DNA from 3 places in the Ewingella sp. C233 genome. Region 3 is predicted to be linked to each of the others. Evidence: predicted binding sites of a transcription regulator. Region 3 holds the regulator's gene; each other region holds the start of a gene.

Region 1 (2,277 bases), 740 kb from region 3:
TTCTTTACCGGTCAGGTTTTTGTCAACCAAGTCCATCAGGAACAGGTGGTTATGTGTACCACCAGAAACCACTTTGTAGCCACGTTCCATCACGACTGCTACCATCGCTTGGGCGTTTTTAGCCACTTGCTGCTGGTAGGTTTTGAACTCAGGCTCCATCGCTTCTTTCAGTGCTACCGCTTTACCGGCAATCACGTGCATCAGCGGGCCGCCCTGGCCACCAGGGAATACCGCAGAGTTGAGTTTTTTGTAGAACTCTTCGCTGCCGCCTTTCGCCAGAATCAAACCACCGCGTGGGCCAGCCAGCGTTTTATGGGTGGTGGTGGTCACGATGTGCGCGTGTGGAACCGGGTTAGGGTAAACACCTGCGGCAATCAGACCGGCAACGTGTGCCATGTCCACGAAGAAGTAAGCGCCAACGCTGTCAGCCACTTCGCGCATTTTTGCCCAATCAACGATACCGGAGAAGGCAGAGAAGCCACCGATGATCATTTTTGGTTTATGCAGTTCAGCCTGACGTTTCACGTCTTCGTAATCAATGTCACCGCTTTCGTCGATGCCGTAAGGCACCACGTTGTACAGTTTACCGGACAAGTTTACCGGTGAACCGTGCGTCAGGTGACCACCGTGCCCGAGGTTCATCCCCAAAATGGTGTCGCCCGGTTGCAGCAGTGCGGTATAGACCGCAAAGTTGGCCTGTGAGCCAGAGTGTGGCTGAACGTTAGCGAAGTCTGCACCAAACAGCTCTTTCGCGCGATCAATAGCCAGCTGCTCGACGATATCTACATACTCACAGCCGCCGTAGTAGCGTTTACCCGGATAGCCTTCGGCATATTTGTTGGTCAGTTGAGAACCCTGAGCCTGCATCACGCGCGGGCTGGTGTAGTTTTCTGACGCAATCAGCTCGATATGCTCTTCCTGGCGAACGACTTCCTTTTCCATTGCTGCCCACAGCTCAGCATCATAATCGGCAATGTTCATTTCACGCTTTAACATCTGCATCTCCTGACTCAACAAACTAAAAATTAAATGCCCCTTCCGGGTTCTGCGCCACAGTGTAAATGTTTAAGCCGCCTGCGGATAGGGTCAGTTAAAGGTTTTTAGGCAAACGATTGGCTCCAGTGGTAGCAAGGCTTTGATCTGCTAAACACTCTGCATAATCAAGGGAGATTTCTTCAGCACGAGATGCATATTTTTCAGCTTTGTGACTCCGCCCCACGTTTAACAAAACCTTAACACTCACAAGGCTATTTACAGGAATCTTCACTTTCTATAAGATGCATTAAAAATACATGTTTAAACAATATCCCTAAAGACATTGGAGTGGCAGCTGATTAACTTCAAGGGCGAAGGGAAAAGGAGAACACCATGCTTGATGCTCAAACTATCGCGACTGTTAAATCCACAATTCCTTTGCTCGCCGCTACCGGTCCGAAACTCACTGCGCATTTCTATGACCGTATGTTTGCTCATAACCCCGAGCTGAAAGACATTTTCAATATGAGCAATCAGCGCAATGGCGATCAGCGTCAGGCGCTGTTTGACGCCATCTGTGCTTATGCGATCAATATTGAAAACCTGGCGGCGCTACTGCCTGCGGTAGAACGCATTGCGCAAAAACACACCAGTTTCACCATCAAACCAGAGCAGTACGACATCGTCGGCGGACACCTGATTGCCACACTGGATGAAATGTTCAGTCCGGGTCAGGAAGTGCTGGATGCCTGGGGCAAAGCGTATGGCGTACTGGCGAACGTGTTTATTCACCGTGAAGCCGATATCTATCAGGAAAGTGCCGAAAAACACGGTGGTTGGACGGGCACCCGTGAATTCCGCATCAAAGAAAAACAGCCGCAAAGCAGCCTGATCACCTCTTTCGTGCTGGAGCCGGTCGATGGCCTGCCGGTGGCGGATTTCCAGCCGGGGCAGTATTTGGCGGTCTATATCCGCGACGCTTTGCTGGAAAATCAGGAAATCCGTCAGTATTCTCTGACGCAGGCACCGAACGGCCAAACCTACCGCATCGCGGTGAAACGTGAAGATCAGGGTGCGGTATCGAATTTCCTGCACAACTGCGCGCAGCAGGGCGATATCGTTCATCTTGCCGCACCCCACGGGGATTTCTTCCTGAATGTCACCCCGCACACGCCGGTCGCACTGATCTCAGCCGGTGTTGGTCAGACGCCGATGCTCGGTATGCTGAATGTGCTGGCAGCGGGCGGCCATCAGGCACCAGTACAGTGGATTCATGCGGCCGAAAATGGCGCAGTTCACGCC
Region 2 (2,277 bases), on a different contig from region 3:
TGGCACCTGCCTCGTTAAAGAAAGTGCATCCGCTGGGGAAATCCCCGGTTCTGGTGGATAACGATCTGACCCTCGCCGAGTCGGGCGCGATTATCGAGTACCTGCAGGAAACCTATGATGCTCAAGGCAGCCTTAAGCCAACTGATCACTTTGCCCGACAGCAATTTCGCTACTGGATGCACTATGCTGAAGGGTCATTGATGCCGATTCTGGTGATGAAACTGATTTTTGGCCGTCTCGGCAAGCCGCCGATGCCCTGGCTGATCCGCCCGATTGCGGGGGCAATTGGTAAAGGCGTTCAGCAAAACTATCTGGATAAACAACTCGCCACTCACGGTGCTTATCTCGAAAAGCACCTGACCGATAACCGCTGGTTTGCGGGCAGTGATTTCAGTGCGGCAGATATTCAGATGAGTTTTCCGATAGAAGCGATGGTCGCGCGCGGCGGGCTGGAAAAATATCCTCATGTACAAACCTGGTTATCGACGGTGCAAGCGCGCCCGGCTTACCAGAAAGCCCTCGAACAGGGAGGTCCGTACCACATTGGGACGTAATTCACCGCCGCAAGGGTGATACAGGGAAATATATTTTATTGGATCTGGGGTTTATTCCAGGGTATTCAAAAATCGCAAAGCATAAGTGAAACCTATTACCCCTTCTCCGGCATTGCTCTATTATTAATGCTGTGCCGGAGATCACCCCGTCTGATTTATTTTAACCGTTTAACCCCTGCGCGTTTTCTTTATAACTCCACCGCAATTGCTGATGGCATTTTACCTGCCCGAAATGGCTGTTTTTTCGCCGTAGCGGATTTGAGGCGACTGTTTCTAACTTGCAGATCGCTAAAAATAGAGGGTTTGCGCAAATTCTCTGTCGATATGCTTTTTAAATGACCAAATAAGACGAATTTGTCGTGAACGGGAGTTGAAAAGAGGGGGTTAATGGCCGGATAATCGTTTGCTTTGCAGTACCCGTGGTTTTTATTTCCGCCTTACGCGATGAGAGTTAAACGTTTGCCTTGGTTTTGCGCGTCGATCTTTCCTGTTTTCGACATACATTTCACCGGGTAGGGAAGCGAACGTGACGAAACGGTTTCGTAATGACCACGCAGGCTTTTCAGCAAGACACTTCAGAGGGTTACACATGTCTAGTCAACACAGCCAAGCGGGCGGCAATATCGCGCCCACCGGTTCGCTTGATGCTTATTTCAAAATTTCCGCACGCGGCAGCAATGTCCGTCAGGAGATCATTGCCGGTCTGACGACTTTTCTGGCGATGGTTTACTCCGTTATTGTTGTCCCGGCCATGTTGGGTAAAGCCGGTTTCTCTCCGAGTGCTGTGTTTGTTGCAACCTGTCTGGTGGCGGGCTTCGGTTCATTGTTAATGGGGCTGTGGGCGAATTTGCCGCTGGCCATTGGCTGTGCGATTTCCCTGACGGCCTTTACCGCTTTCAGTCTGGTGCTGGGCCAACATATCAGCGTGCCTGTGGCGCTGGGTGCGGTATTCCTGATGGGGGTGCTGTTTACCATCATCTCGGTGACCGGTATCCGCTCATGGATATTGCGCAATTTACCGATGGGCGTTGCGCATGGCACCGGCATTGGTATCGGCCTGTTCCTGCTGCTCATTGCTGCTAACGGTGTCGGTCTGGTGATCAAAAACCCTCTTGATGGTTTGCCGGTTACGCTGGGCGCATTTACCTCCTTCCCGGTGATCATGACGTTGCTGGGTCTGGCCGTGATTTTCGGTCTGGAAAAACTGCGCGTTCCCGGCGGTATTCTGCTGGTGATTATCGCCATTTCTATTATCGGTCTGATTTTTGATCCGGCGGTGAAATATCAGGGGCTGTTTGCCATGCCGTCGCTGTCTGATGCCAACGGACACTCGGTGCTGTTTAATCTCGATATCATGGGCGCGCTGAAAATGGCGGTGCTGCCAAGCGTGCTGGCGCTGGTCATGACGGCGGTATTTGATGCCACAGGCACCATCCGTGCCGTCGCCGGTCAGGCTAATTTGCTGGATAAAAACGGTCAGATCATCAGCGGTGGGAAAGCGCTGACCTCTGATTCCATCAGCAGCATGTTTGCCGGTCTGGTAGGCGCAGCGCCTGCGGCCGTTTATATCGAATCCGCAGCGGGTACGGCGGCAGGCGGTAAAACCGGTCTGACGGCCACCGTCGTCGGCGTGTTGTTCCTGCTGATGCTGTTCCTGTCTCCGCTCTCTTATCTGGTTCCGGCTTACGCCACGGCACCGGCGCTGATGTATGTCGGCCTGCTG
Region 3 (2,277 bases):
GGATCAGTGCATCACTGCGGTAAAACTGAAAGCCATAATCATTGCCAGTGCGCCAACCACAGTAATGAGAGCAAATTTCAGATTGGTATCCATTAAAACCCCTTCTGGATCAAATGTGGCCTTTTTATAAGCCATACAGTTTGTGTGCCAACGCATTTTCTCATAGTTTTGTTTTAAAATCCCGTGATCATTCCCTGCGTTACGAAGACTTTTTACTTCCCCTTTACCAAGATATAAGAGAAAATTCGCGGTTACCACACTGCGTGCGGGTCGATTCATTCCGATGTTCTTTCAGACAGTTGTTGTGCTCTGAAAAACCCACCAACGATTTCACTGCTCATCTCTTTTCCAGCAGTCAGATCCACGCAGGCAAACGATTAACATAATGCTAACGTGCTAAAGCACGTCAGACAGGAGTCATTCTTTTCATGGCAACGATAAAAGATGTCGCAAAGCGGGCTGGCGTTTCCACCACAACCGTGTCGCACGTCATCAATAAAACACGTTTCGTCGCCGAAGAAACTAAAGCCGCCGTGCAGACAGCGATAAAAGAGCTGCACTACTCTCCCAGCGCGGTGGCCCGTAGCCTCAAGGTCAACAATACAAAATCTATCGGATTACTGGCAACATCCAGCGAAGCGCCCTATTTTGCCGAAGTGATCGAGGCAGTAGAAAACAGCTGTTTCGCCAAAGGCTACACACTGATTTTGTGTAATTCGCATAATAATCTTGATAAACAGCAGGCCTATCTGGCCATGCTGGCGCAAAAACGCGTCGATGGTCTGTTGGTCATGTGCGCGGAATATCCCGATGCATTGCTCGACATGCTCGAAGAATACCGAGCGATCCCGATGGTGGTGATGGATTGGGGCGAAGCACGTAAAAACTTCACCGACAGTATCATCGATAATGCCTTTGAAGGTGGGTATATGGCCGGGCGCTATCTGATTGAACGCGGTCATCGCGATATCGGTGTGATCCCGGGGCAACTGGCTCGTAACACCGGTGGCGGCCGCTTCCAGGGTTTCCTCAAAGCCATGACGGAAGCCAACATCCCGCTGCGCGAAGAATGGGTCGTTCAGGGTGATTTTGAACCCGAGTCAGGCTATCAGGCGATGCATAAAATTTTGATGCAGAAACAGCGCCCGACGGCCGTCTTCTGCGGCGGTGACGTCATGGCGATGGGGGCTATTTGTGCCGCTGATGAAATGGGTCTGCGGGTGCCGCAGGATATTTCGGTGATCGGCTATGATAACGTACGCAACGCCCGTTACTTCTCCCCTGCACTGACGACAATCCACCAGCCCAAAGAGCGCCTGGGTGAGATGGCATTCACCATGCTGCTGGATCGCATTATCAGCAAACGTGAGGAGTCACAGACCATTGAAGTCCACCCGAAACTGGTTGAACGCCGCTCGGTAGCCGATGGTCCTTACCGCGACTATCGCCGTTAACAGCGTAGTCCGAAAGCCATAACACGAACGCCTGCACATTTGCAGGCGTTTTTAGTTGCGTAACCACTCCTGATTCAGCGTAGGGGTATCGCCCAGATAATCCAGAAGCCACGCCAGCGCCGGAGACTGGTTACTCTGATCCCAGGTCAGGCAGCAGGCGCTTTCGGGAAATGCGGCAGCCAGCGTCAGCACACTCAATTTTTGATGTGATATCCAGTCTTCGACCAGATGCACGGGCATCATCCCCACGCACAGTCCTTCACACAGGCAGTCTATGGCGCAGGTCCAGTCGGGAACAACCAGACGTCGCTGATTGTTTAGCGTCCAGGTATCACGCTTAGGTAAGTTGCGCGACGTATCTTCGATACAAAGTGCCGGATAGGCACGCAGCTGTTCATCCACTAATGGCACAGTGAGCGCCGCCAGCGGATGGTCAGGGCTGACCACACAGTGCCAGTCCATAAACCCCATATCCCTGAAACTAAAACGCCCGCCGGTGGGCACAGCGCGTGTTGCGCCGATGGCGACATCCGCACGGCCATCCACCAGCGCGTCCCACACGCCGTTGAACACCTCGGAATGGATGATCAGTTCCGTATCGGGGAATGCCCGGTAGAAATCGGTAACCAGACGCCGCGACCTTTCCGGTTTCACAATGCGGTCTACCGCTACATTGAGTTGCCCACGCCAGCCATTCGCCACCTGCTGACACTGACGCCGTGTCGCTATCATTTTTTTGATAAGCAACCGAGCCTCTTCGACAAAAACCTGACCGGCGGCGGTCAACTCTACATCCCGATGACGCCTTTCAAACAGCGGTACT

Evidence for each region. The regulator PurR, encoded in region 3, represses purine synthesis genes. The targets are predictions, from matches to a motif close to CANGCAAACGTTTGCNTG.
Region 1: the regulator PurR is predicted to act here: its motif matches at 1,102-1,119, upstream of glyA (serine hydroxymethyltransferase).
Region 2: the regulator PurR is predicted to act here: its motif matches at 1,003-1,020, upstream of ACZRKO_RS14960 (NCS2 family permease).

The regions. Positions count from the first base shown of each region.
Region 1 is NZ_JBUZRI010000001.1:2,536,879-2,539,155, forward strand. It holds gene glyA (serine hydroxymethyltransferase) at 1-996, opposite strand, end outside; gene hmpA (NO-inducible flavohemoprotein) at 1,369-2,277, shown strand, end outside.
Region 2 is NZ_JBUZRI010000002.1:550,744-553,020, reverse strand. It holds gene ACZRKO_RS14965 (glutathione S-transferase family protein) at 1-554, shown strand, start outside; gene ACZRKO_RS14960 (NCS2 family permease) at 1,144-2,277, shown strand, end outside.
Region 3 is NZ_JBUZRI010000001.1:1,795,249-1,797,525, forward strand. It holds gene cydH (cytochrome bd-I oxidase subunit CydH) at 4-279, opposite strand; gene purR (HTH-type transcriptional repressor PurR) at 429-1,454, shown strand; gene punR (DNA-binding transcriptional activator PunR) at 1,506-2,277, opposite strand, start outside.